DNA from 4 places in the Streptomyces macrosporus genome. Region 1 is predicted to be linked to each of the others. Evidence: riboswitches for the same ligand, from Rfam matches in the RefSeq annotation. Region 1 holds a riboswitch; each other region holds the start of a gene.
What was found. Region 1 has a riboswitch for cyclic di-AMP ahead of ABD335_RS22130 (transglycosylase family protein). Riboswitches for the same ligand answer to the same signal wherever they lie in the genome.

Region 2: linked by a shared signal. The riboswitch ahead of ABD335_RS15905 (C40 family peptidase) and the one ahead of ABD335_RS22130 (transglycosylase family protein) in region 1 are both predicted to bind cyclic di-AMP.
Region 3: linked by a shared signal. The riboswitch ahead of ABD335_RS00520 (transglycosylase SLT domain-containing protein) and the one ahead of ABD335_RS22130 (transglycosylase family protein) in region 1 are both predicted to bind cyclic di-AMP.
Region 4: linked by a shared signal. The riboswitch ahead of ABD335_RS24585 (M23 family metallopeptidase) and the one ahead of ABD335_RS22130 (transglycosylase family protein) in region 1 are both predicted to bind cyclic di-AMP.

Annotation. Positions count from the first base shown of each region.
Region 1 covers NZ_BAAASZ010000031.1:36,833-43,763, forward strand. Annotated here, with positions in the region: gene ABD335_RS22110 (acyl-CoA dehydrogenase) at 1-693, opposite strand, end outside; gene ABD335_RS22115 (UDP-glucose dehydrogenase family protein) at 863-2,203, shown strand; gene ABD335_RS22120 (CGNR zinc finger domain-containing protein) at 2,418-2,981, opposite strand; gene ABD335_RS22125 (VOC family protein) at 3,092-3,475, shown strand; gene ABD335_RS22130 (transglycosylase family protein) at 3,630-4,883, opposite strand; cyclic di-AMP (ydaO/yuaA leader) riboswitch at 4,889-5,058, opposite strand; gene ABD335_RS22135 (dipeptidase) at 5,383-6,579, opposite strand; gene purE (5-(carboxyamino)imidazole ribonucleotide mutase) at 6,581-6,931, opposite strand, start outside.
Region 2 covers NZ_BAAASZ010000023.1:90,460-97,390, reverse strand. Annotated here, with positions in the region: gene ABD335_RS15925 (MEDS domain-containing protein) at 1-641, opposite strand, end outside; gene ABD335_RS15920 (hypothetical protein) at 1,022-1,405, opposite strand; gene ABD335_RS15915 (MarR family winged helix-turn-helix transcriptional regulator) at 1,523-1,996, shown strand; gene ABD335_RS15910 (NAD-dependent epimerase/dehydratase family protein) at 2,162-3,169, opposite strand; gene ABD335_RS15905 (C40 family peptidase) at 3,323-3,796, opposite strand; cyclic di-AMP (ydaO/yuaA leader) riboswitch at 3,800-3,953, opposite strand; gene ABD335_RS15900 (acyl-CoA dehydrogenase family protein) at 4,563-5,792, opposite strand; gene ABD335_RS15895 (TetR/AcrR family transcriptional regulator) at 5,950-6,591, shown strand; gene ABD335_RS15890 (MurT ligase domain-containing protein) at 6,849-6,931, shown strand, end outside.
Region 3 covers NZ_BAAASZ010000003.1:11,443-18,373, forward strand. Annotated here, with positions in the region: gene ABD335_RS00500 (phosphotransferase family protein) at 1-24, shown strand, start outside; gene ABD335_RS00505 (histidine phosphatase family protein) at 66-749, shown strand; gene ABD335_RS00510 (NADPH:quinone oxidoreductase family protein) at 805-1,773, shown strand; gene ABD335_RS00515 (NADP-dependent isocitrate dehydrogenase) at 1,864-4,083, opposite strand; gene ABD335_RS00520 (transglycosylase SLT domain-containing protein) at 4,273-5,097, opposite strand; cyclic di-AMP (ydaO/yuaA leader) riboswitch at 5,101-5,277, opposite strand; gene ABD335_RS00525 (SPW repeat domain-containing protein) at 5,799-6,167, opposite strand; gene ABD335_RS00530 (cold-shock protein) at 6,672-6,872, shown strand.
Region 4 covers NZ_BAAASZ010000034.1:80,554-87,484, forward strand. Annotated here, with positions in the region: gene ABD335_RS24575 (AfsR/SARP family transcriptional regulator) at 181-951, shown strand; gene ABD335_RS24580 (PP2C family protein-serine/threonine phosphatase) at 1,158-2,342, shown strand; cyclic di-AMP (ydaO/yuaA leader) riboswitch at 2,580-2,717, shown strand; gene ABD335_RS24585 (M23 family metallopeptidase) at 2,729-3,781, shown strand; gene ABD335_RS24590 (antibiotic biosynthesis monooxygenase) at 4,051-4,773, opposite strand; gene ABD335_RS24595 (helix-turn-helix domain-containing protein) at 4,902-5,744, opposite strand; gene ABD335_RS24600 (ATP-binding protein) at 5,978-6,604, shown strand; gene ABD335_RS24605 (PrsW family intramembrane metalloprotease) at 6,667-6,931, opposite strand, start outside.

The DNA.
Region 1 (6,931 bases):
GATCATGCGGTCGGCGGGGATGCGGACGTTGTCGAAGTAGACCTCGCGGGTCGGGGAGCCCTTGATGCCGAGCTTCTTCTCCGGGGCGCCGAAGGAGACGCCCTCGTCGCCCTTCTCCACGACGAAGGCCGAGATGCCCTTGGAGCGCTTCTCGGGGTCGGTGACGGCCATCACCGTGTAGTACTCGCTGACGCCGGCGTTGGTGATCCAGCGCTTGACGCCGTTGAGGACCCAGGTGTCGCCGTCGCGCACGGCGCGGGTCTTCATTCCCGCGGCGTCCGAGCCGGCCTCCGGCTCGGAGAGGCAGTAGGAGAACATCGCGTCGCCCTTGGCCAGCGGGGCGAGGTACTTCCGCTTCAGCTCCTCGGAGCCGGAGAGGATCACCGGGAGCGAGCCGAGCTTGTTGACGGCCGGGATCAGGGAGGAGGAGGCGCAGACGCGGGCGACCTCCTCGATCACGATGACGGTCGCGAGGGCGTCGGCGCCCGCGCCGCCGTAGGTCTCGGGCACGTGGACGGCGTGCAGGTCGTTGGCGACCAGGGCGTCCAGGGCCTCCTGGGGGAAGCGGCCCTGCTCGTCCACCTCGGCGGCGAAGGGTGCGATCTTCGCCTCGGCGAGCGAGCGCACCGACTCGCGGAGCATCTCGTGCTCTTCGGACGGCCGGTAGAGGTCGAAATCGGTCGATCCCGCCACGGTGTCTCACTCCCTGGATGCGGTTCTGCTAACTACCGTTAAGTAACACAATTCTAGTGCGGGGCCCGTTCCCCCGGCTCCCTTGGATACATGACTTTGCCGACACTGGCCACGGCACCGGCCGGTTATGCTCGCGGACAGCACCTCGCCCTTCTCCCAGGAGCAGTCCATGGCCCTCAGAATCACCGTGATCGGCACCGGTTACCTCGGCGTGACACACGCCGCCGCCATGGCCGAACTGGGCTTCGAGGTGCTGGGCCTGGACGTGGTGGCCGAGAAGATCGAGACGCTGTCCGCCGGGCGGGTGCCGTTCTACGAGCCGGGGCTGGAGGAGCTGCTGCGCCGCCACGTCGCGGGCGTGGAGGGGTCGACCGGGCGGCTGCGCTTCACCACCTCCTGGGAGGAGGTCGGCGCGTTCGGCGACGTCCACTTCATCTGTGTGAACACCCCCCAGAAGCAGGGCGAGTACGCCTGTGACATGTCCTACGTGGACAGCGCGGTGGACTCGCTGGCCCCGCACCTGACGCGGCCCGCGCTGGTGGTCGGCAAGTCCACCGTGCCGGTGGGCAGCGCGGACCGGCTGGCGCGGCGGCTGGTGGAACTGGCCCCCGCGGGCGAGGGGGCGGAGCTGGCGTGGAACCCGGAGTTCCTGCGCGAGGGCTACGCCGTCGAGGACACCCTGCGCCCGGACCGCATCGTGGTGGGGGTGCGCTCGGAGCGGGCGGAGGAGCTGTTGCGCGAGGTGTACGCGAAGCCGGTGTCGGAGGGCTCGCCGTTCGTCGTCACCGACTTCCCCACCGCCGAGCTGGTGAAAACGGCGGCCAATTCCTTCCTCGCGACCAAGATCTCGTTCATCAACGCCATGGCCGAGGTCTGCGAGGCGGCCGGCGGCGACGTGGTGAAGCTGGCGGAGGCGATCGGGTACGACGATCGGATCGGGCGGAAGTTCCTGCGCGCCGGCATCGGCTTCGGCGGCGGCTGTCTGCCCAAGGACATCCGCGCGTTCATGGCCCGGGCGGGCGAGCTGGGCGCCGACCAGGCGCTGACCTTCCTCCGCGAGGTCGACTCGATCAACATGCGCCGCCGCTCCCACATGGTGGAGCTGGCCCGCGAGACGGTCGGCGGCACCTTCCTGGGGCAGCGGGTGGCGGTGCTGGGCGCGACCTTCAAGCCCGACTCCGACGACGTGCGGGACTCGCCCGCGCTGAACGTCGCCGGGCAGATCCACCTCCAGGGCGGACAGGTGATGGTCTACGACCCCAAGGGGATGGAGAACGCCCGACGGGTCTTCCCCACCCTGGGCTACGCCGACAGCGCGCTGGAGGCGGTGCGCGGGGCGAACGTGGTGCTGCACCTGACGGAGTGGCGCGAGTTCCGGGAGCTGGACCCGCAGGTGTTGGGCGAGGTCGTGGCCGAGCGGCGCATCCTGGACGGCCGCAACACGCTGGACCCGGCGCTGTGGCGCAAGGCGGGCTGGTCCTTCCGCGCCCTGGGCCGTCCGACGGCCTAGACACCTCGCACGGCCGGCCGGGCCCGCGGTCGTCGGTCCGTGCCGGAGGAGGCGCGTCCGACGGGGGCCTCGCCCACCCGCGGATCGGAGGGGAGCGGGGCCGGGCGGTGAGCGTCCGACGCGGGCGGGAGCCCCGCGCCGAGGACGTGCCGCCGCGCGCCCCGGACGTCTCCGCCGGCGTCGGCGGCGGTCCCGTGGCCGCGCGGGGCGGGGCCTACCCTCCGGACGACCGTCGCGCGCGGTACGTCCGCATCTTCGCCCGGCTGCCGCAGACGGCCATGGTGCACCAGCGCCTGCGGCCGGCCGGGCTCCTGTCGTAGTACGCCCAGCGGCAGTCGTGGGCCTCGCACACCTTGAGGCGGGTCCAGGTGCCGTCGCCCGCGGCGGTGGCCACGGCGAGGGCGATCCGGGCGGTGAACGCCGCGGCGCCCGGGGGGACGTCGGCGGGTTCGAGCGTGGCCGTCCCCTCCTCGTCGACGGCCACGGTGAGCGGTGCGCGGCGCAGCAGCGCGGCCAGCTCGGCCGCCGTCTCCTCGGGCATCCGGACGCCCGTGTGGGCCAGACAGGCGGCGCGCAGGCCCTCGCGCAGTCCGACGATGGCCGGAAGGTCGCGTTTGGCCAGTCCGAGCCCGGTCAACCCGTGGTCGTGCGCGAACGCGGCGAGACCGTCCGCGGTGGCGAGGGCGTCGGTGCCCGCCTCCACGTTCAGGGTGTTGATCAGATCCCGTACCAGGCGGAGCCCCGGCGGCGTGGGATCCCGGTCCTCCGGCTGTTCCACCCTTGCCACGTTACCGCCGGAGGGCCATCATGAGGTAACTCGTTACTGGTTGGAGCCCTTAAGAGGTAACGAAGACGGGAACGCGGAAACCACGACACAGGAGGAGCACCATGGCCATCACCACACTGAAGACCGTCGTCGTACTGGACTGCCCGGAGCCGGGGAAGCTCGCCGAGTTCTACGCGCGCATGTTGGGCGGGAGGGTCGAGGGCGAGGGCCGCTGGGTCGAGGTGACGTTCGACTCGGGCGCGCTGCGGGGCCGGACGCTGGCCTTCCAGGAGGCCCCCGGCCACGTGCCGCCCCAGTGGCCGAGCGCCGAGCACTCGCAGCAGTTCCACTTCGACTTCTACGTGCCGAGGGAGGAGTTGGACGCGGCCGAGCGGGAGGCGCTGGAGCTGGGGGCGAGGCTCGTCGAGGGCGACGACGGCGGCAAGCGCGACTTCCGGGTCTACCTGGACCCGGCGGGGCACCCCTTCTGTCTCTGCGTCGACTGACCGCGTCACGCGGGAAGGGCCGCGAACGGGTCGCGGACGCCCCGCGAACGGACGAGGCGGGCGGGGCGCGGAGTGTTCACACTCCGCGCCCCGCCCGCCTCTTGCCGTCCCAGGGGAGGGGTCACGCGGCCCGTGTCGGGCCGTGTGGCACGGCTCAGATGTTGACGCCGTTGGCCCGCAGGTAGGCCAGGGGGTCGATGTCCGTGCCGTAGCCGGCGCCGGTGCGCACCTCGAAGTGCAGGTGCGGGCCGGTGCTGTTGCCGGTGGAGCCGACCGCGCCGATCTGCTGGCCGACGGTGACCTTCTGGCCGGTGCCGACCGAGATCGAGGACAGGTGGCCGTACTGGCTGTAGCGGCCGTCGTCGTGCCGGATGACGACCTGGTTGCCGTAGGCACCGCCCCAACCGGCGGAGACCACGGTGCCGTTGGTGACGGCCTTCACCGGAGTGCCGGAGGCGGCGGGGAAGTCCTCACCCGTGTGGCCGTTGGACCAGCGGGCGCCCGCGGCCTTGTAGGAGCCGGACGGGGTGGCGTTCACCGGGGCGGTGTAGCCGCTGGAGACGTCGGTGGACGCGCCGGCGCTCCGGTCGGCCCGCTCGATCGACTGCTGCGCGGGCTGGGAGTTGGTCTCGGCCTTCTCCACCTTCTGCTCGGCCTTGGCCTCCGGCTTGGCCTCCGGCTTGGCGGCGGCCTTCTGCTGGACGGCGACGCCGCCCAGGGAGAGCTTCTGGCCCGGGTAGATCAGGTTGGGGTCGTCGCCGATGACCTGGCGGTTGTCCTCGTAGACCTCCTGCCAGCCGCCCGCGATGTCGTGGGCACGGGCGATCTTGAACAGGGTGTCGCCGTTGACGACCTTGTAGGAGGTGGTCTTGGCGGTCGACTCGGCCCGCTCGGTGCGGTCGGCGCGCTCCGGCTGGGCCTGCTCCTCGGCCTTGGGCTCGGCCTTGGGAGCCTGCTGCTCCTGGGCGGCCGGAGCCTGCTGCTCGTTCGCCTCGCTCTTCCCGTCGGGGGAGACGGCGGGAGCGGGGCCGCCCTTGGTCAGACCGGCCTTGACCGAGCAGACCGGCCAAGCGCCCGGGCCCTGACCCTCCAGGACCTTCTCGGCGATGGCTATCTGCTGGTCCTTGGTGGCCAGGTCTGCGCGCGGGGCGTACTGGGTGCCGCCGAAGGCCTCCCAGGTGCTCTGGGTGAACTGCAGACCGCCGTAGAAGCCGTTGCCGGTGTTGATGCTCCAGTTGCCCGTGCTCTCGCACTGGGCGACGCGGTCCCAGGTGTCGACGGAGGCGGCGTTGGCGTTGCCGGCGGCGATCAGGGGCAGGGCCACACCGGCGCTGCCCACCGAGATGGCCAGGGACAGGCGGGTGAGGCGGCCGGCGCGGGCACGACGATGACGTCCGCGTGCGGACATAAGGGGGCTCCTCTCCTACGCCTGCGAGGTGAGCTGTCGGGTTCGGGCTGGAGTTGCCCGGCCGTGTGGGCCACGACGTCGGGTCGTGACACGGCTTCACCCCAAGCCGTCCCGTGCGGACACGGTCCGGCGCTTACCTTGGGTCCCCCGCTCCTGCCGATGGCGGTGTGGATGGTCCAGCCCGCTGCCGTCGGCAGGATTCGGCGTACCGACAGCGAGCCGCCGCACGTTCGTACGGCGCGGCCAGAACCGTAAACACAACGTTTCCGCCGCAACAAGCCGATGGGTCACAGGAAGCCCGTTTCGCTGCTATTGCCTACGTCTCATTTGTGACCCTGCGCGACGAATCCGTCTCCGAGGGCGACATTCCGCCGCGCTGACATTCCGTCAACACCGGCCCATGACCAGCGGATATGACCGAGCGGGATCTCCGGCCGCACGGAGTGCGACGGGCTCGGAGATCCCGCTCGTGAGTTACGTCACCGAAGGGGGTTCGGCGTCATCCGTCGAGCTGTTCGATGGTGGCGATCGAGGGGCCGCGCCGGGCCTGCTCGTCCCGCGCGACGGCCTCCGCGTCGCGGAGCACCCGCACCGCGTTGCCCCAGGTCAGCTTGGCCAGGTCGGCCTCGGACCAGTGACGGTCCAGCAACTCGGCCACCAGATTCGGATATCCGGACACATCGCTCAGATCGGACGGGGTGAAGGCCGTGCCGTCGAAGTCGCCGCCGATGCCGATGTGGTCGATGCCCGCGACCTCGCGCATGTGGTCCAGATGGTCGGCGACCGTCGCCGCCGTGGCGACCGGGCGCGGATGGGCCTCCTCGAAGGCCCGTTGGACCTCCCGGCCCCTCTCGGTGCCGTCCAGGGGATGCAGGCCGTGGGCGCGCATGTTCTCGTCGGCGGCCTCGGTCCAGGCGACGGCGGCGGGGAGGACGAACTTCGGCACGAATGTGGCCATGGCCACACCGCCGTTGGCCGCCAGCCCCTCCAGCACGTCGTCGGGGACGTTCCGCGGGTGGTCGCAGACCGCGCGGGCGGAGGAGTGCGAGAAGATCACGGGCGCCGTGGAGACCCGCAGCGCGTCGCGCATGGTGGCCGGCGCCACGTGCGAGAGGTCCACCAGCATCCCCAGCCGGTTCATCTCCCGTACGACCTCCTCGCCGAAGCGGGTCAGGCCGTCGTGGCGGGGGGCGTCGGTGGCCGAGTCCGCCCAGTCGATGGTGTCGTTGTGGGTGAGCGTCATGTAGCGCACGCCCAGGCGGTACAGGGCGCGCAGCGTGGCCAGGGAGTTGTTGATGGAGTGGCCGCCCTCGGCGCCCATCAGCGAGGCGATGCGGCCCTCGGCGCGCGCCGCCTCCATGTCGTCGGCCGTGAAGGCGAGCCGCAGGTCGTCCGGGTAACGGTCGGCCAGCCGCCGCACCACGTCGATCTGTTCCAGGCAGGCGCTGACGGCGGCGTCGCCCGTCAGGTCCGTGCGCACGTAGACGGACCAGAACTGCGCCCCCACCCCGCCCGCCCGCAACCGCGGGATGTCGGTGTGCAGATGGGCCGACTGGTCGCTCGCGATGTCGCGCCGGTCGAGGTCGTAGGCGACCTGCTCGCGCAGCGCCCACGGCAGGTCGTTGTGGCCGTCGACGACGGGGTGGGCGGCCAGCAGCGCGCGGGCCCGCTCCAGCGTCTCCCCGGTGCGGGCCATCTCACCGCCCCCCGAAGCCGAAGCCCGCGTCGCCCGCGGCGACCTTGGCCCGCAGCCGGCGCCCCTTCTCCTCGGCCTGCTTCTTCAGCTCCGCCTGGAAGCGCTCCATCCGCTCCCGCAGGGCCGGGTCGTGGGCCGCCAGCATCCGCACGGCGAGCAGTCCGGCGTTGCGGGCGCCGCCGATCGAGACCGTGGCGACGGGGACCCCGGCGGGCATCTGGACGATGGACAGCAGGGAGTCCATGCCGTCCAGGTGCTCCAGCGGCACCGGAACGCCGATCACCGGCAGCGGGGTGACGGAGGCCAGCATGCCCGGCAGGTGGGCCGCTCCTCCGGCGCCCGCGATGATCGC
Region 2 (6,931 bases), on a different contig from region 1:
AACTCCTCGCGCGTGGCCAGGTCGGCGTCGCCGACGAGCCTGACCTCGTCCGCCCCGCACACGGCCGCGAGGTCGCCGGGCCTCTCCAGCAGGTCGACCGGGTGGGCCTTCCGCATGGCCGTGAGCACCGCGTCGTCGAAACGGCGCCGGTCGTAGGCGCAGACCTCCGTGTACCGGCCGTCGGCGAAGAGGTGTCCGGCGTGGGACTCGCGGTGCATCACCGTCTCGATGTCGGCGCCGAGGTCCCGCACCCAGGCCATGTCGATGTAGGCGCGCAGGCCCGCGTAGCCCTCCCGGACAGCCCGTTCGGTCTCCTCCCGCAGCCGTCTCGTCTGCCGTTCGGGGGTGAACTCCCGGTCCGGGCGGATCAGCGACCGGATGCTGCCGTAGCGGAGCCGGCCGCGGGCGAGGGCCGTCTCGGCCGGCGGCACGCAGGAGAGCAGTCGGTGGTCGACCTCCTCCCTGGGGAGGGCCGGGTCGGGGAAGAGGAGCACCTTCTCCCCCCGGACCAGTCCGTCGTGGGTGAAGGCCGCCAACCCCTGCCAGAGCGGCTCGCCCGCGTACCCGACGAAGGCGTGGTCCCCCGGCCTCAGCCTCTCCACGGCGATGGTGTGGTCGGTTGCGCCGTTCCATACGGCCACGTGGTGCCGCCCCTTCGTACTGGGAGAATCAAGGTGGCAGCACGACATTACGCTCGGTGTTCACCGACGAGGAGCGTCTGCCCACATCCGACTTCTATTGACGGAAAGGGAACGGAATCTCGCGTGATGTGAGCACTTCGCCGGAACAGCGGCGCGGGAATGATCGGGAGTTTCCCTCCGGCCCTCGGCCGGGCCCTCGGCGTCCTCCCTGCTCCCCGCGGGTCCCGGCGGGGTCCGGGAGAGAACGCGCGGGAGGGCCCCGACGCCCGACGGGGCGACACGCTCCGTGTCCGCCGCCGGCTCGAAGGGCGCCGTACGGCCGGGTACGGCCGGTCCGCGGCGGTGCCCACCGGCGGGACGTCCGCCCGCGCCGCGTCCGGTCACCGCTGGGTGAGCCGCAGCCGCACCTCCACCTCCTGGTCGCCGGAGATCCGGGGTTCGGCCGTCACGTCGTAGAAGCCGGCCAGCGCGTCCCGGACCTGCCGCACCGCGTCGGGGCTGCCGCTGATGTCGGCCTCGGTCGGCTCCTTCAGCTCCAGGGAGCACTCCACGTCGCCGTGCGTGCCGACGTCGACCGTGCCGACCCAGAACCTCCGCCGCTCCTCCCCGTCTCCCTCGGCCCGGTCGTGGCCGTCCCCCAATTGAGGCGACCGCGGGAACGCGGACCTCAGCACGGCGAAGACGGCCGCGGCGTTCGAGGGAGTGCAGTCGGGGAGTTCGACCTCGACCAGGTTCGCGCTCTCTTCCATCCGTTCAGTGCTCATAGCCCCACCTGTACCCCGGTGCGGGCGATGGTCACAGTCCGGTCCGGTCCATCCGGGTCGCTCTTTCGGCCGTCCCGATTCCGTGGGCGGCACCAACGGCCTTGCTAGGCTCGCCGCATGGACACGACGGCCTACCACGCCGCTCCCGCCCGGCTGAGGAACACGCCGAGCTGGCTGCTGTCGCAGACGACGGCGCACGCCCACCGGCTGGTGTGGGGGGCGTTCGCCTCCGCCGACGCGCGCAACCACCACTACGCCCTGCTCTCGGCCCTGGAGGAGTACGGCCCCGCCAGCCAGGCGGAGCTGGGCCGCCGCTGCGGCATCGACCGCAGCGACGTCGTCGCCGCGCTCAACGAGCTCGCCGAGCGGGAGCAGGTGACGCGCTCCTCGGACCCGGCGGACCGGCGGCGCAACATCGTCACGATCACCCCGGCCGGACTCCGGCAGCTCGCCCGGCTCGACGAGGCCCTGGGCCGGGCGCAGGACGAGCTGCTCGCCGGGCTCTCGGCGGACGAGCGGGACCGGCTCACACGGCTGTTGGGGAAGGTCCTGGAGCACCACGCGGCCCGGCGGACGGACCGGGAGGGCTGAACACGGCGGACCTCGCGTCCCTCGCGGCGTTCCTCGCGCGGGGCACCGGGCCACGGGGACGGGTCACGGAGGCGGCGAGGAGCCCCGCCCGTCCGGGCCGACGGAGGTCCGCGAGGCCGTGACGCCCGGCCGGCCCGCCGCCCCGAACGGTAGTCGCCCGGCCGGCTACCGATCCGCCGACCGCAGGATCTCCGCCTCCTTCTCCGGTGCCAGACCGAGCCGGGGGCGGTCGGGGCGCCGGGGCGGTTCGCCGCCCAGGCCGCGCAGCCAGGCCCAGGTGTCGGCCACCGTCTCGGCGACGGGCCGGCAGCGCAGCCCCGCCGCCACGGCCTGGGAGACGTCCCCCTGGTGGAGGGCGTCGTGCGCCTCGCCCGGCGGGATCCAGATCGGCAGGTCCGTCCAGGGCAGCGCCCCCGCCGCGAGAACGGTCTCCGGTTCGGTCCAGCGCAGTTCGGCCCCGGAGCCGGTGACGCGCACACAGCTCTCCAGCAGTTCGGCCATGGTGGTGTGGCCGGGCGGGCTCACCACGTTGTACGGGCCGCCCAGCCCGCGCTCGACGGCGTCCAGCGTCCAGCCGGCGAGGTCGCGGGCGTCCACGTACTGCAGGGGGAGGTCGCGGGGGCCGGGCGCCAGGACCTCGCCGCCCCGGGCGACGCGCAGCAGCCACCACGGCAGCCGTCCGATGTTCTCGTGGGGGCCGAGGATCAGTCCCGCCCGCACCAGCAGCGCCCGGTCGCCGAAGGCGGCGAGGGCGGCCAGCTCCCCTCCCCTCTTGGCCCGCGCGTAGTCGGCGCCGCTCTCGTCGTCGGGCGAGGCGTCGACCACCGGGCCGTTCTCGTCCAGGCCCGCCGGAACGGGGTCGGCGTACACCGAGCGGCTGGAGACGTAGACGTGGTGCCGCACGTGCGGGGCCAGGAGTTCGGCGGCGTCGCGCACCGCGGAGGGCGCGCCGCTCCAGGTGTCGACCACGGCGTCCCAGCCGCCGTCCCCGGCCGCCTTCTCCAAGGCGTCCAGGCCGCCGTCGGCCGTGCGGTCGCCCAGCAGTTCCGCGACGCCGGGAGGCGCGGCGTGCCGTCCCCGGTGGAAGACGGTCACCCGCCGGCCGCGGGCCGACGCCTCCTCGGCGACCGCCCGACCGACGAACTCCGTTCCGCCCAGTATCAGAAGTCTCATGGGGCGAGCCTGCCCGCCCGGGCAGCGCGGCGGAACGGCTTCACGCCCCGGGCGGAATCGCCGAGAGCCGAATCGGGCCGGACACGCCGACGGGGCGCCGCGGACGGGTGTCCGCGGCGCCCCGTCACCGGGGCCGTCGAGCCCGGTCCGGGATCACTTCACGCGCCCGTACCGCACGCTCTTGGTCCAGATCTTCTCCTTGCGGACGGTCTTCCCCGGCTTCGGGGAGTGCCAGACCCGTCCGTCACCGGCGTAGATGCCGACGTGGTAGACGCTTCCACCGGAGTGGAAGAACACCAGGTCGCCTTTCTTCCGGGACTTGGCGGTGATGTGCTTGGTGCGGTTGTACTGGGCCGCCGCGGTGCGCGGCAGCTTCTTGCCCGCCTTCTTGTACGAGTACTGGGTGAGTCCCGAGCAGTCGAAGCGGTTCGGCCCGGCGGCGCCGTACTGGTAGGGCGCCCCCTTCTTGGAGGCCGCGACCTTGAGCGCCTTGCCCGCGGGCGTCAGCGCCTCGGCGTCGGGGGTGGCGGCCGGGATCAAGGCCGTTCCCGCGAGCGTCGCCGCGGTGACGGCGGAGGTGACGGCCGCTCGGGACACGAGTCCGGGTATACGCGGGTACGCGGACATGGTTCAACCCTTCGTCATCCGCCTGCGAAAGATGACCTGTCGGGTTCGGGCTGGCGAAGTTGCCCGGCCACCTCGGTGGCTTCACCCCAAGGGCCGCGTGGTGTGCGGCCCGTCGTGCTTGGGTCTCCCGCTCCTGCCGATTCGTCATGGTCCGTCTCTCACCCGGGCGGCGGCAGGATTCGGCGTCCGCCCGGGCGCCCCGCCCCGTGGCGGGGACTTGCCGTTGTCTACGGATAGTGCGTCAAGAACGGGCTCAGGTGCGAGATCTGACGGTATCTGTGAATTTGTTCACTTCTGTGCCGTCCGGAGTCCCGGGCCGTTCCACTGCCCGGCCGCAACCTCTCGAAACGGCCTCTGAGCAGCGGCTGTTGGCCCCCCTCCGAGGGTGCGGCGAGGCGGCCGGAACGGTCTCGGCGCGCCGCTCGCGCCGAGACGATCACCTCGAATGGCCGCCCTCGTGTCGGGTGACCCTCGACCCACGCCATCATGAAAACCCGAAAATCCGAAAACCCGAAGACGGGTCGGGCGCGCCGGAAGCGGACGCGGTCGACGGCGGTGCGGACGCCCGCGGCGCCGGCGGACCGGCGTTGCCGGCGGGCAGGGGAGCGCGGCGGGGCCGACCTGCGGCAACGGTGCCGCGCGGGTGTCGGAGGGCGATCGCCGCAGGTGGAGGCCGTACGGTGCCCGCCGTCTCGCCGGTGGGCACCGTACGGCCGGAAGGCCCGGCCGGGCCGCCACCGCCTCCCGGCGGCGGCCCGGCGGAGGTTCAGCGGATGTGCATGCCCGAGATCGTGCGGGCGACGACCAGTCGCTGGATCTCGCTGGTGCCCTCGAAGATCGAGTAGATCGCGGCGTCCCGGTGCATGCGCTCCACCGGGTACTCCCGGGTGTAGCCGTTGCCGCCGAGGATCTGGATCGCCTGGGCGGTGACGGCCTTCGCGGTCTCCCCGGCGAACAGCTTGGACATCGATCCCTCGGCGGCCTCGAAGGGCTTGCCCGCCGCCGCCATCCACGAGGCCCGCCACACCAGCAGGCGGGCGGCGTCGATGCGGGTGCGCATGTCGGCGAGCTGGAAGGCGATGCCCTGGTTGTCGATGATCGGGCGGCCGAACTGCACCCTGGTCTTGGCGTACTCCAGGGCGACCTCGTAGGCGGCCCGGGCGATGCCGACGGCCTGGGCGCCCACGGCCGGGCGGGACGCCTCGAAGGTGGCCATCGCGGCGTTCTTCACGCGCTCGCCGCCGCCCTTCTTCGCCTTCTCGCGGGCGCGGGCCAGGCGCTCGTCGAGCTTCTCCTTGCCGCCCAGCAGGCAGTGGCCCGGGACGCGGACGTCGTCCAGCACCACCTCGGCGGTGTGGGAGGCGCGGATGCCGTGCTTCTTGAACTTCTGGCCCTGGGACAGGCCGGGGGTGTTCGGCGGGACGACGAAGGAGGCGTGCCCCTTGGCGCCGAGCTCGGGGTCGACGACGGCGACGACGACGTGGACGTTGGCGATGCCGCCGTTGGTCGCCCAGGTCTTGGTGCCGTTGATCACCCACTCGTCCTTGGCCTCGTCGTAGACCGCGCGGGTGCGCATCGCGGAGACGTCCGAGCCCGCGTCGGGCTCGGAGGAGCAGAAGGCGGCGACCTTCACGTCGTTCGCGTCGCCGTACATCTGGGGGATCCAGGTGCCGATCTGCTCCTCGGTGCCGTTGGCGAGCACGCCGACGGCCGCCAGGGCGGTGCCGACGATCGACAGGCCGATGCCCGCGTCGCCCCAGAACAGCTCCTCCATGACCACGGGGATGCCCAGGCCGGTGGGGTCGAAGTACTGCTGGGCGTAGAAGTCGAGCGAGTACAGGCCGATCTTGGCCGCCTCCTGGATGACGGGCCAGGGAGTCTCCTCGCGCTCGTCCCACTCCGCGGCGGCGGGACGCATGACATCGGCGGCGAAGCCGTGGACCCAGTCCCTCACGGCCTTCTGGTCCTCGTTGAGCTCGAGTGCGAACTCCGCCATGGAAGCCCTCCATCCGATTGTTACTAGCGGTAACAGGAATATGTTACCGGCCAGTCCGGTGTCAACCTCCGGCGCTCGGTCCGCCCGTCCCCCGGTGGCGGGTGTTACGTTGCGCGGAGGGGCAGGCGAGGCGTCACAGGGTCGGGGAGGCGGAGGCATGGAGACCACACACCGGGAGGACCGGCTCAGCACCACGGAACGCCGCCGCAAGGAGCTGCTGGAGGCCGCCGAGCGCGTGGTGCTGCGCGACGGCCCGGGCGCCTCGATGAACGCCATCGCCGCCGAGGCCGGAATCACCAAGCCCATCCTCTACCGGCACTTCGGCGACAAGGGCGGGCTGTACCGCGCCCTGGCCGTACGGCACACCGACGCCCTGGTGGACGCGCTGCGGGCCGCCCTGGACGCGCCCACCGACCGGCGCGAGCGCGTGGAGGCCGCCCTCGACACCTACCTGGCCGCCATCGAGGCCCGTCCGCAGGTCTACCGCTTCCTGATGCACCCCGCCGAGGACCCCGGCGGCGACCGCGGCTTCGACGTCGGACAGCACGCGGCCCCCCTGCTGCGCCGGCTGGGCGAGGAGCTGGCCACGGTCGTCGCCGAGCGCATCGAGCTCGGCCCCGAGGGCGAGGAGCGGGCCCGGGTGTGGGGCCACGGCATCGTCGGCATGATGCACGCGGCCGGGGACTGGTGGCTGCGCGAACGGCCCTGCCCCCGGGAGCGGCTGGTGCGGCATCTGGCGGACCTGCTGTGGGGTGGTCTCGCCACGGCGGAGGACCGGGCGGACGGCCCCGGCCTCTGACCGGCCGCGCGACACCGGACGGGTCCGGCGCCGCCGAACGGCGGCCGTCTCGTGCGGATCCCGTGGGGAATCCCGCGCCGAACCGAGCCGCCGACCGGCCGCGCGGAGCGGACAGACGCGGAGCTTTCGGGGGAAGGCGGCCCAGGGCGCGCGCGCCGTCCGCGCGGGGTGATCATCTCGGGGGTGGCGCGATTCGGGACCCGGGACGGACCTCGGTAGGCTGAGGCCCGATCCAGGGGCAAGGAGGAGCAAGAACGATGGCAGGCAACACGGAGCCGTTGCCGCCGCGGGCCAAGCTGGCCGTGACGGCGGGCAAGGCCGCGGCGGCGGTGTCACGGGC
Region 3 (6,931 bases), on a different contig from region 1:
GTCATCGCCCGCGCGGGCCGCTGAACAGCCGCTGAACAGGAATCCCCGACGGCAGGAGAACAGCGATGCCGGTCATCCATCTGGTCCGCCACGGTCAGGCGTCGTTCGGCGCCGAGACGACGGAGGGGTACGACGTGCTGTCGGACCTCGGCCGCAGACAGGCCGAGGTCGTCGGCGCCGAGCTGGCCCGGCGCGCGCCGCGCGATCCGGTCGTGGTCTGCGGCACCCTGAGCCGGCAGCGGGACACGGCCGAGATCCTGATGAAGGCCGCCGGGCTCGCCGGGGCGCCGCGCACCGACCCCCGCTGGAACGAGTACGACCACATCGGCCTCGTCGAGCGCTACGGCACGGTCGCCGGCGGTGCCGTGGCGGGCGTCCCCGCCGAGCCGCCCGTCGACAACCGCGGTTTCCAGACCCTGCTCGACCGCGCGCTCGAAGCGTGGGTGGAGGACGTGGCCGACGGCGGCTGGGAGCGGTTCGCCACGGGCGCCTCCGACGCGCTGCGGGAACTGGTCGCCGACCTCGGCTCCGGGCGCGACGCCGTGGTGGTGACCTCGGGCGGGGTGCTGGCGGCCCTGTGCGGGGGGCTGCTGTCGGTGCCCGCGGCCGGTGTGGTGGCGCTGAACCGGGTGGTCGTCAACGCCGCGATCACCACCGTCGTCGCGGGCTCCTCCGGCGTCAGCCTGCTGTCCTTCAACGACCACGCCCACTTCACCGGGGACCGGCGTCCGCTGCTCACCTACCGCTGACCGCCGCCCGTCCCTCTCCCGTTGCACGATCCCGCGACCCCGCAAAGGAACCCTCATGCGCGCAGTACAGGTGGTCTCCCTCGACGGCCCCGGGTCCGTACGCGTCGCCGACGTCGACGACCCGCGTCCGGCCCCGGGCCGGGTGCTCGTCGACGTCCACGCCGCCGGTGTCACCTACCCGGACGTCCTGCTGACCCGGGGCGAATACCAGATCAAGCCCGATCCGCCGTTCGTCCCCGGCTCGGAGGTTGCCGGCACCGTCCTCGACGCCCCCGACGGCTCCGGCCTCGCGCCCGGCGACCGCGTCGCGGCCTTCCCCGGCTTCGGCGGCTTCGCCGAGCGGGTCGCCGTCGACCCGGCGGTCGTCTTCCCACTGCCGGAGCGCCTGTCGTTCACGGCCGGGGCCGGGGTGCCGATGAACCACCTGACGGTCCACTTCGCCCTGACGCGCCGCGGCCGGCTGCGGTCCGGGGAGACGGTGCTGGTGCACGGGGCGGCCGGTGGTGTGGGCACGGCCGCGGTCCAGTTGGCGCGCGCCCTGGGGGCGCGGGTGATCGCGGTGGTCTCCACCGAGGCCAAGGCGGAGGTCGCGCGCCGGGCCGGCGCCCACGAGACGGTGCCCGTCGAGGGGTTCCGCCGGGCGGTCGCCGAGCTGACCGGCGGGCGCGGTGTGGACGTCGTCGTCGACCCCGTGGGCGGGGACCGCTTCACCGACTCGCTGCGCAGCCTCGCCCCGGAGGGCCGGCTGCTGGTCGTCGGGTTCACCGGCGGGGAGATCCCCACCGTCAAGGTCAACCGGCTGCTGCTGAACAACATCGAGGTCGTGGGGGTCGGTTGGGGCGCGTTCTGGCTGCCCCGTCCGGAGTACCTGCGCGAGCAGTGGGACGAGCTCCTGCCGCACCTGGAGGCCGGCCGGCTCGACCCGCTCGTCGGCTCGACCCACCCGCTGGAGAGCGCTGCGGACGCCCTGCGCGAGCTCGACGGGCGCGGCGCCGCGGGCAAGGTCGTCCTCCTGACGCGCTAGCCGCGCCGCCCGCCACCGGCGCACACGGAAAAGACCGCCCCGGCCGGACCGAGGTCCGACCGGGGCGGTGGTGCCCCGCGGGGCGGTGCGTCAGCCGAGGGCCGCGATGGCCTGGTTGAACGTCTTCGACGGGCGCATCACGGCCGACGCCTTGGCGTCGTCGGGCCGGTAGTAGCCGCCGATGTCGGCGGGCGAGCCCTGGACGGCGATCAGCTCGTCGACGATCGTCCGCTCGTTCTCCGTCAGGGTCTCGGCGAGCGGGGCGAACGCCTCGGCGAGCTGGGCGTCGTCGGTCTGCCTGGCCAGCTCCTGCGCCCAGTAGAGGGCCAGGTAGAAGTGGCTGCCGCGGTTGTCGATGCCGCCGACGCGACGGGTGGGCGACTTGTCCTCGTTGAGGAAGGTGGCGGTGGCGCGGTCGAGGGTGTCGGCCAGCACCCGGGCCTTGTCGTTGCCCGTGGTCTGCGCGTAGTGCTCGAAGCTGACCGCCAGCGCGAGGAACTCGCCCAGGCTGTCCCAGCGCAGGTAGTTCTCCTTGACGAGCTGCTGGACGTGCTTGGGCGCGGAGCCGCCGGCACCGGTCTCGAACAGGCCGCCGCCGTTCATCAGCGGGACGACGGAGAGCATCTTGGCGCTCGTGCCGAGCTCCAGGATCGGGAAGAGGTCGGTCAGGTAGTCGCGCAGCACGTTGCCGGTGACCGAGATGGTGTTCTCGCCGCGGCGGATGCGCTCCAGGGAGAACTTGATGGCGTCGACCGGCGCCATGATCTCGATCTGCAGGCCCTCGGTGTCGTGCTCGGGCAGGTACCGGCGGACCTTCTCGATGAGCTTGGCGTCGTGGGCGCGGTTCTCGTCGAGCCAGAACACGGCCGGGTCGCCGGTGGCGCGGGCGCGGGTGACGGCGAGCTTGACCCAGTCCTTGATCGGGGCGTCCTTGGTCTGGCACATGCGGAAGATGTCGCCGGCGCCGACCGTCTGCTCCAGGACCACGTTGCCGCCTTCGTCGACCACCCGGACCGTGCCGGTGGTGGGGATCTCGAAGGTCTTGTCGTGGCTGCCGTACTCCTCGGCCTTCTGGGCCATCAGGCCGACGTTGGGCACCGAGCCCATCGTCGCGGGGTCGAAGGCGCCGTTGGCGCGGCAGTCGTCGATGACGGCCTGGTAGATGCCGGCGTAGGAGCTGTCGGGGAGGACGGCGAGGGTGTCGTGCTCCTGACCGTCCGGGCCCCACATGTGGCCGGAGGTGCGGATCATCGCCGGCATGGAGGCGTCGACGATGACGTCGCTGGGCACGTGCAGGTTGGTGATGCCGCGGTCGGAGTCGACCATGGCCAGGTCCGGGCCCTCGTTCAGCTCGGCCTCGAAGGACTCCTTGATCTTCGCGCCCTCGGGCAGCGCGTCCAGGCCCTTGAAGATGGCGCCCAGGCCGTCGTTCGGGCTCAGGCCGGCCCGGCTGAGCGTCTCGCCGTACTCGGCGAACGTCTTCGGGAAGAAGGCGCGCACCACGTGGCCGAAGATGATCGGGTCGGAGACCTTCATCATCGTGGCCTTCAGGTGCACGGAGAACAGCACGCCCTCGGCCTTGGCGCGGGCGACCTGCTCCTTGAGGAACTCGCGCAGCGCCGCGACGCGCATGACGGCCGCGTCCACGACCTCACCGGCCAGGACGGGCACCGACTCGCGCAGGACGGTGGTGCTGCCGTCGTCGCCCACCAGCTCGATGCGGAGCGAGCCGTCCTCGGCGACGACCGCGGACTTCTCGGTGGAGCGGAAGTCGTCGACGCCCATCGTCGCGACGTTCGTCTTGGACTCGGGCGTCCAGGCTCCCATGCGGTGCGGGTGCGTCTTGGCGTAGTTCTTCACCGAGGCGGGGGCGCGGCGGTCGGAGTTGCCCTCGCGCAGGACCGGGTTGACGGCGCTGCCCTTGACCTTGTCGTAGCGGGCGCGGATCTCGCGCTCCTCGTCGGTCTTGGGGTCGTCCGGGTAGTCCGGCAGGGCGTAGCCCTTCTCCTGCAGCTCGGCGATGGCGGCCTTCAGCTGCGGGATCGAGGCCGAGATGTTGGGCAGCTTGATGATGTTGGCCTCGGGCTTCTTGGCCAGCTCGCCGAGCTCGGCGAGCGCGTCGCCGATCCGCTGCTCCTCCTTGAGGTACTCGGGGAAGACGGCGATGATCCGCCCGGCCAGGGAGATGTCACGGCTCTCCACAGTGACACCGGCCTTCGCCGCGTACGCCTGGACCACGGGCAGGAACGAATACGTCGCCAGCGCCGGGGCCTCGTCGGTGTATGTGTAGATGATGGTCGAGTCAGTCACCGGGTGCTCCGCTCCACGTCTGCAACATTGCTCGACATCAAGATATCCCGCGATCGGCCCTCTCTCGACAGGACCCCGCCTCATGACGGCGCGAACGCGCCGGTCCCCCGGGCGGCGTCCGACGCGGGCCGGGCGCGGCGGAGGACCGCGGGCCATCCACGCCCCGCGGTCCTCCGCGTTCCGGACGGCTCAGTAGGGGCCGTTGACGTTGTCGATCGATCCGTAGCGGTCGGCCGCGTAGTTGCAGGCGGCGACGATGTTGGCCACCGGGTCGTACTGGCTGTCGGCCGTGCCGGCGACGTGGTAGGCGTCGAAGGTCGGCTTGATGACCTGGAGCAGACCGATGGACGGGGTGCCGCGCTGGGCGTTGACGTCCCAGTTGTTGATCGCGTTCGGGTTGCCGCCCGACTCGCGCATGATGTTGCGGTGGATGCCCTCGTAGGTGCCGGGGATGCCGTTGGCCCGCATGATGTCCAGGGCCTCGCGGATCCAGCCGTCCAGGTTGTCCGGGTAGGACGTGTTCTTCGCGGAGGTCTGCGCGGCCTGGGACTGCGTGGCGGCGGGAGGGGTCCTGCCCTGGTCCGGCGCGGCGCTCCGCTCCGCACCGGTCCCCTCGACGGCGAGGGTGAGCTTCTGGCCGGGGAAGATCAGGTTCGGGTCGTCCCCGATGGTCTTCCGGTTGGCCTCGTGGACGGTCCGCCAACCGCCCTCGACGTCGTGGTCGGTGGCGATCCCGTGCAGCGTGTCACCGCTGACGACGGTGTAGGAGTCCGTGGCGCCGGCCTTGGACTCGGACTTCGGGGCGGACTCCGGCGTGCCCTCCGCCCGGGAGTCGGCGCGCTTCTGCGCCGCGGGGGCGGCGTCCTGCGCGGAGACGGGAGCCGCGTTCGCGCCGCCCGCGACGAACAGCGGCGCCGCGACACCCGCGCCACCGGCCGTGAGGACGAGGGAGAGACGGGAGAAATGACGGGACATCAGAGGGGTGCGCGGACGTCGGTGGCGACCTCTGGACATGGGGGGTCCTCTCCTGCCGCCTGCGAGGTTAGCTGTCGGATTCGGGCCGGAGAGCCCGGCCGATTTCCGTCGTGCCGGAACACATCGGAATTCGGCTTCACCCCAAGCCGGGCCGGCTGAAAGCGCGGCACGGCGCGTATGTGGTTTCCCCGCTCCTGCCGTGGTCGGCTGCTGCCTCTCCACCGGCCGGGCGGCAGGATTCGGCGTCCCGGCGGTGGAGCCTCCGACTCGGGACGGAGGCCAGGACACATAAACACAGCCCCTCAACGGGGGCAAGACTCGGTAAAACAGCCGACGGTCGCCCCGTCGCCAAATCGTCGCCGCCGGCCACGGAATGCACCGGATCTTCCTCCGAGGGTGATCGCACGGAAATCCTGCGGAGACGTCAGAACCCCTTGCGGCATGGGAATTCGGCGGAAACCCGCATGGCGATCATCCGCCACGGGAAGACGAGGGACGAGGAAATGTGATTCCGGGCACATCGGCTTCCGAATTCTCTTTACATCGCACCATTCCGGACCTAGAGAATTTCTCCGGCAAGCCGTCGGAAAAACCGTTTTCCCTGGAGATGTCGCCCGCTTTCCCTCCGCCTGCTTTCCCTCCGTCCGCGTTCTCTCCGCCCGCGTTCTCTCCGCCCGCGGCCGGTCGGGTCCGCGGAACCGACCGGCCGCGGGCGTACGGGGACGGCCGCGGTGGACGCGTCAGCCGCCCTCCCTCTCGTCCGCCCCCGTGCGGCGACTGCGGAAGTACAGCAGCATGCTCACCACGGAGAGCGCGATCAGCACGATCCCCATGACGACCTCGTTGGTCTGGGCGACCCGTGGGGTGACCTCGCCGCCGTAGTCGACCACGAAGGGCGACACCAGCAGCCAGAGGCCGAGCAGGAGGACGACCAGGTCCGACAGCAACCCGCGCCGGCGCATCATCCCGGCGCCGGCGATGAACGCCACCACCAGGCCGACGCCGGTCTCGTTGCGCTGGGCCTCCTCCGCTGCGTCGGTGAAGGGGTAGCGCAGGGGCCACGACGCCACGAGCAGCCAGACGCCGGAGAGCAGCATCAGCAGGGTCACGATCCGGTCCCGTGCCCCCACGGGGCCGGGCAGGAGCGAGGGTTCCCGGCCGGACGTCCGACCGGGCGAAGAGGAATGACGGGCCACGACGACTCCTTACAGGTCCGTACCGGTCATCCTGCTGCCGATTCCGACGTCCCGCCCGCTATGCACCGCCGTCCCGGTTCCCCCCGGCACCCGTCCGTCCCCCCGGTCGCCCGTCCGGCGGACCGCCGGCACGTCTCACCCTCCGTGGTCGACGCGGAGCCCGCGGTGCCCCGGGCCGCCGTGCCGCCCGCCGCCGGACGGGGCGGCATGGCGGCCCGGAGACCGGGAAGAAATCCAACAGCAGGCTGGTTGTACCGGTTGGTCGTAGTTTTTGTGTGTTTGCGTTGACCGCACGCTTGCGAAGAACGATGTCGCGGGCGCGTCGCTCTCCTCGGAGACCCGAGGGGGCCCGCGTCCAGGACCGGCCCGGACACCGCGCGGTGCGGTGCCCGTTCCCGCCTGGGCAAGGAGAGAGAAATGACCGAGGGAACCGTCAAGTGGTTCAACGCGGACAAGGGCTTCGGCTTCATCGCCCGCACCGACGGACCGGACGTCTTCGTCCACTACTCCGAGATCGAGGGCCGCGGCTTCCGCACGCTGGAGGAGAACCAGCGGGTGGAGTTCGAGGTCGTCCAGGGCCCCAAGGGGCCGCAGGCCACCGGCGTCCACGTGCTCTGATCCCCGGCGGGACGCCCCGCCGCGGACCGGTGGACCACTTCTCACGAGGGCCGGCACCC
Region 4 (6,931 bases), on a different contig from region 1:
CGCGCCGGGGGCGGGGTGCGCTCCGCTCTTCGGACGCTAGGCACCGCCCGTCACCGTTCCGTCTCCATCGGGCGGGGCGACGGGCGCGCCGAGGGGGTGTGACGTGCCCGGCGCTGGGAACACCGTGCGTTCACGGACCCGTGGAGACCGGCCGTGCCGGTCTCCCCCGGAGAGAAAGTCATGACGTCCTCCTTCGTCCTCACATCCCGGCAACCCCACCCCGAGGCCGCGGAGTGGGAGGCCCGTCTCGCCCTGTTGGGCCGCTTCCACCTGGAGATCCGGTCCCGGAGAGTGGCCATCGGCCCGTCCGTGCAGCGGCTGTTGGCCCTGCTGGCGCTGCACTCGGAGGGGGTGACCAGGCCCTCCGTGGCCTCGACGCTCTGGCCCGACCTGCCCGTGCGGCGCGCGGGCGCGAGCCTGCGCTCGACCCTGTGGCGGCTGTCCCGGAGCAGCGGGGAGGACCGGCTGGTCGACGCCGACGACAGTTGCCTCGCGCTCGCCCCGACCGTCGGCGTCGACCTGCACCTGGCCGAGCGGCACGCCGCGTCCCTCGTCTCGTCGCAGGAGCCCGGCCCGGTGCCGCTGCCGGTCCTGGCCGAACTCGACGAGGACCTGCTGCCCGACTGGACCGAGGACTGGCTGCTGGTCGCCCGGGAGCACTTCCGCCAGACCCGGCTGCACGCGCTGGAGGCCGTGAGCCGGCGACTGCGCGACGGCGGCCGGCTCGCCGCCGCGATGGAGACCGCCATGATGGCCGTGGAGGCCGAGCCGCTGCGCGAGAGCGCGCACCGTCACGTGGTGGACGTCCACCTGGCGGAGGGCAACGTCGCCGAGGCCCTGCGGCACTACGAGTTCTTCCGGCGGATGCTCCGCAACGAGCTGGGGCTGGGGCCGTCGTCCGGTTTCCGCCGGCTCGTGGCGCCCTACCTGAGCCGTCCCCTGGACCCCTGACGCCGGCCCGTGGCCGCGGTGACACCCCCGTGACGGAGGCGTGACGCCACCGGGTGTTCCGGGGGCGCCCCGGCTCCTTCTCCGGAACGCCCGGCGGGGCGCGCGGCCGGGAGCGGACCGCTGCCCGCCCTGGTGCCCGCGGCGGGCGTGGCCCGGCCGGTGCCGGTCGACTCGCTCCACGGCCGGGCATCGGGGAGAGTGGAGAGGTGTACGGCGACGCGCGGCATGGGACGTTGGACGGCGGGAGCCGGGCCCGCGTCCGCGCCATCCCGGGCATCGGCCGTCCGCCGTGGCTGCTGCCCCTGGCGCTGATCGCGCTCGGGGTGATCTTCGATCTGCTGACACCGGCCAGTCTGCTCGTCGGCTCGCTGGCCGCCGCGCCCATGGCCGCGGCGGCCCTGTGGACGGGGCGCGGCACGGTGCTCACGGGGGCCCTCTCGACGGTCTCGGCCTTCTCCCTGGTGGTGTGGGCGAACGTCCTGACCGTGGTGGAGGGCGTGGTGCGGGTGGTGGCGGTCTTCACCGTCAGCCTGCTGGCCGTGGCCGTCCACCACGCCCTGCACCACAGCGAACTGCGACTGGCCTCGGTCCGCCGGGTCGCCGAGGCCGTCCAGCTCGCCGTGCTGCCCGTCCCGCCCTCCCGCATCGGCGACCTGACGCTCGCGGTGCGCTACGAGGCGGCGCAGGTGAACGCCCTGATCGGCGGCGACATGTACGGGGTGCAGCAGACGCCGCACGGCGTCCGGATGCTGGTGGGCGACGTGCGCGGCAAGGGGCTGGACGCGGTCGCCGCGGTCACCGTGGTGTTCGGCGCCTTCCGGGAGGCGGCCGAGACGGAACCGGACCTGGGGGCGGTCGCGGACCGGCTCGAACACGCCCTGGTCCGGGAGATGGAACAGCGGGGCGGGGCCGGCCGGGTGGAGGGGTTCGTCACGGCCGTCCTGGCCGAGGTCCCGGCCGGGGCGCCGGGGACCCTGCGGATCGTCAACCGGGGCCACCCGCCGCCCCTGCTGCTCTCCGCGGACGGGTCGTCCGTGCGGGTGCTGGAGCCGGACTCGTACGCGCTGCCGCTGGGGCTGGGGGAGTTGGCGGGCGGAGGCGGCCACGCGGATCCGGTGCCCTTCCCGCCGGGCGCCCTGCTGCTGCTCTACACGGACGGGCTGACCGAGGCGAGGAACACCGAGGGCGCCTTCTACGATCCGGTGGCGCGGCTGCGCGGCCGGCGCTTCGCGGAGCCGGGCCTCCTCCTGGACGCGCTCGTCGCGGACATCGACGCGTACACGGCCGGGGGCACGGACGACGACATGGCGATGCTGGCGGTCATGCGCGATCCCGTCCCGCCGGCCGCGGCGCGATCACCGTCCGTATCAGGGACGCACCCCTCCGCATAACATCTGAGGCAACGTCAGGTAATGTGACGCGTCTCTCCGTTGGGATTCCAAGGTCAACTCGCCCGAATTGCTCAGGTATTGCCCCGTTAAGTCCCCCAGAAAATTGCTTCTGTTTCAAAGGGGAGACTTGGAATCACGCGTGTCCCTCTATTAACGTTCGATAACGCAGCGCGGTCGTCACCGCCGCCGCAAGAGGCGGCACCGTGCGCCGTCGCCGAATCCCGAACGCGGTCTCGCGGTACCGAGAGGCCGTGCCCAGGGAACCGGGGAACCACCATTTGGGGTGAATCGGTCCGCACCGTGTGCGCGGATCCGTAGGGGACCTTCCTGCTCCGAACCCGTCAGCTAACCCGGTAGGCGAGAGGGAAGGAAAGGAGAGCGCCTCCGTGGCGTCCAGCAGCCCGGCCCCCGAGGCCCCCGAGGTCTCGTACGACCCGCACACCGCCACCTTCGCCCCGTTCGGCCCGGACGGGGACGAGGACCGCCCGGCGTGGAACCCCACCGAGGACTCCATACGCCCGGTCCGCGGCCGGCACCGCGTGGTCAAGCAGCGCACCGGCATGGCACGCAGCGGAGCGGTTCTCGGCGTCGGCATGATCGCCGCGGTCGGCGCGGGCGGCATCGCCACCGCCAAGGAGAAGTCCCCGGCCGCGATCTCCATGCCGGACCTGGGCTCCGTCGCCGACGACATCCCCGGCATCGGCGGGCTCATGGCCGACTCGGAGTCCGACACCGACGAGGGCTCCGGCGAGACCGGCACCCCCCTCGTCCAGGCCGGTTTCGGCACGGACACCGCGAACGGCACCACCGACACCCTGACCGCGGACGCGGGCGAGGCCCTGCGGGCGCGCATCCTCCAGCAGGCCGACCGGCAGCAGGCGAGCGCCACCCAGGCGGCCCTCGAGGCCGCCGCCGACCAGGCCGCGGACAAGGCGGCCGAGGAAGCGGCGGAGAAGGCCGCCAAGGAGGAGGCCGAGCGCAAGCGCAAGGCCGCCGAGGAGGCCAAGCGGAAGGCCGAGGCCGAGCGTCTGGCCAAGCTCGCCGCCGGCTACACCCTCCCGCTCTCCTCGTACCAACTGACCTCCACCTTCGGCCAGTCCGGCTCGATGTGGTCCAGCACCCACACCGGCCTGGACTTCGCGGCCCCCTCCGGCACCCCCGTCAAGGCCGTGCACAGCGGTGAGATCGTCGAGGCGGGCTGGGCCGGCTCCTACGGCTACCGCATCATCCTCAAGCTCGACGACGGCACCGAGATCTGGTACTGCCACCTGTCGTCCATGACCAAGACCGGCGGCAAGGTGACGACCGGCGACGTGATCGGCCGCGTCGGCTCCACCGGCAACTCCTCCGGCCCGCACCTCCACCTGGAGGTCCGCCCGGGCGGCGGCGACCCGATCGACCCGCTGGCCTGGCTGCGCGGCAAGGGCCAGAACATCTGACCTCGTCCCGCTCCCGACTCCCGCGCCGCCGCCTCGCGCACCGTCGGTGTGTCCGTCGGCCGACCGGAGGAGGGGACGAGGCGGCGGCGTCCGGGCCCCTGCCCTTCCCCGTCTCCACTCCTGGCTCCACCCCCTGGCTCCACCCCATGCCCCGGCGGCCCTGGTGACCCACCCCCCGACACCAGGGTCGTCGGCCTCTCCGCCCCGCTCCCGAGCGGTCACGGTCGCCGCTCCCGCCGCCGGCCGACGGTTTCGGTGCGCCGTACGCCTCAACGCGCCGACGGGCCGGCCGGCTCCAGAGGACGCTCGCCGGTGAACCGCAGGTGGTAGCGGTTGACGCCGCCGCGCACCAGCCCGGGGAAGTGCTGGACGCGGTGCCACTGCGGGCTCGTCGAGCCGATGCCCTCGCCGGGCGTCCGCAACGCGTCGACGTGGGCCTGCTCGCTCTCCCACTCCGCGTAGTTGACGACGCGCGTGCCGTCGACGCTCAGGTGGAAGTGCCCGGCGATGCCGCCGGGCGGCAGGCCGCTGTCGGTCGCGAGCGCCTCGCCGACGGCGTCCACCCACGCCCGCTGCCGCTCCTCGTCGGGCCCCTCGAACCCCGCGTCCACGACCACGACGCATCCGGGTTCGGGCCGCTCGCCCTCCCGCCGGGGCGGGAAGCTGCGGTAGAGCCGGGTGCGCACCAGCTCGACCCGCTCGATCCCCGGCACCGCGGCGTCGATCTCGTCGTTCCGCTCCTGCCGGTGCTCGCGGACGTAGTCCTCGTACGCCTCCTGGCACGTCCACTGGGAGTGGTGGAGCAGCGTCCGGCCGTCGGACCCGGCGTACACGCTGTACGACAGCAACTCCGGCGTCGGCCAGGGCCGCTTCCTCCAGGTGGCCGCGATCGCCGCCACGGCGGCGCGCTGCCGCTCGGGCGTCCCCACGTCCCAGGTGCTGAAGAGCGCGGCGCCGACATCGGGGCGGGTGGGGTCGGGGTGCGTGGGCATGACGGTGCTCCTTCGCCGGTCACGGAGGTGTCCAACGCGTTCGTGACCCACCCTCACACCTCAAGTCGCCTTGAGGTCAAGGGGCTCCGGGACCGTCGGCCGCGGCCCGCTCCGGGCGGGAGGGGGCGTCACGGCTCCTTGCGCAGCTTGTCGAGCAGGGCGATCGAGGCGTCCGGCTCCAGCGCCCGCCGGTGGAGGTCGGCGAACGCCCTGCGGTACTCCTCCACCTCCGCGTCCTTCTCCAGGTAGAGGGAGGCGGTCAGGCTCTCCTGGTACACGACGTCCAGGGACGGGTCCGCGCCCACCAGGACGAGGAACGCGCCGACGGCGGAGGACCGGAGCCCCCGGTCGAACGGCAGGATCCGCAGGTCGACGTTGGGCAGCCGCGCGCACTCCACCAGGTGCGCCAACTGCTCCCGGTGGACGTCCGGCGGACCGGCCCGCCGGACGGCCGCCTCGTCCAGGACGACCCGCAGCTCCAGGGGGTCGGGGCGCGTGAGGACCTCCTGCCGCTTCATGCGGACGTCGAGGACGGCCCGGAGGCGCTCCTCGGGGATGGGGTCGAGGTCCGTGCGGTACAGCGCCTCCGCGTAGCGGCGGGTCTGGAGCAGGCCGGGAACGTGGGCGGTTGCGTAGTGGTCCTCCCGGACCGACTCGTTCTCCAGGGTCAGGAACAGGTGCATCCGGCCGGGGATCGCGTCGGGGTACGCCTGCCACCAGCCCTCGGCCCGGGCGCTCCGGGCGAGCTCGACGAGACGGGCGCGCTCCTCGTCCGACGCGCCGTACACGCGGCACAGGGCGTCGACGAAGGCCCACTTGACCGGCCCCTCCTTGGTCTCGTAGCGGCTGACCGTCGCCTTGGAGAGACCCACCAGCCCGCCGGCCTCCTCCAGGGACAGCCCCTTCTGCCGGCGCAGCCTGCGCAGGCCGGCGCCGAGCTGTCGGCGTCGTGTCGTCGGCCCTGTAGCCATGGCCGGCCACATCTCCCTTCACCTGGCGCCGGACGAGCGCCCGTTCCCGGGCGCTCCGAATGCGTCGCCGGAACAAGGTAGTTCACGGAGAAGGAGATTCGAGGGGGATTCGTGGCTGAGAGTTACACAGTGAGAGTCACCATGTAATACTCTCACGCGTTCTGTCACTCAGAGCATTCGATCGGTCACCGCTGCCGGTGAGGGTGGAATCCGGGGTCGGAGGGATGGCGTCCATGCGTCTCGATCACTGTCTGTCCAGGAAGCGGTGGGAACTCTCCTTCCTGGCGGAACCGGAGGAGGTGGCCGTTCTGCGGCGCGTCGTTCGGACGCACCTGACGCTCTGGGGGTTCCCGGAACTGATCGACGAGGCGCAGCTCTGCGTCAGCGAACTGGTCGCGAACGTCATCAGGCACGTCGGGGTGGGCACGCCCGTCACGCTCGCCGTCTCCACGAACCGGACGCGGCTGCGCATCGAGCTGAGCGACCCGGACACGCGGGCGCTGCCCACCCTCCTCGGCGCGACGGACGACCAGGAGTCGGGCCGGGGTCTGGCGCTGCTCGACTCCGTGACGGCCGGCTGGGGCGTCTACCTGCGCGAGGACACCAAGGTGACGTGGTGCGAACTGGACGCCGGCCTCGTCTGCGGCGCGCACGTCACCAGGGCCGATGCGGTGCTGACCCTGTACGGCTCCGACCACTCGACTTCCACGGCGAGGGGCGCGACCGAGGAGACCGCCGTCCAACTGATCACCGACGTCCTCCACTGGCTCCGCGCCCACGGCCACGACCCGGACACCGCCCTCGACCACGCCCGGAAGCGCTTCTGCTCCATGCCCGCGCAGGCCACGCGGTGGAACTGACGGACGACGGGACGCGCCCCGCCGGCCCGCGCGGACGGGAAGGCCCGCGCGGACGGAGAGGGTCAGCGCCGCGCCGCGCGCGGGACGGACCGGGCCGCCGTGGTGGTCGCCGGAGAGGCCAGCGGGCGGCGGTGCCAGAGGGTGCGGAGGAGGTCGCGCTCGTGGACGAGGAACCCCGGCGGCGGGGCGCCGCGCTCCGCGCGGGCGCGGAGCAGCGCCAGGCACACGGCCGCGCGCTGGTACTCGGCGACCGCGCGGGCGGCCCGTCGCCCGTACCAGCGACGCGCCACCTCCCGGGCCAGGGCCCGGGTGCGCGGGCAGGCCAGG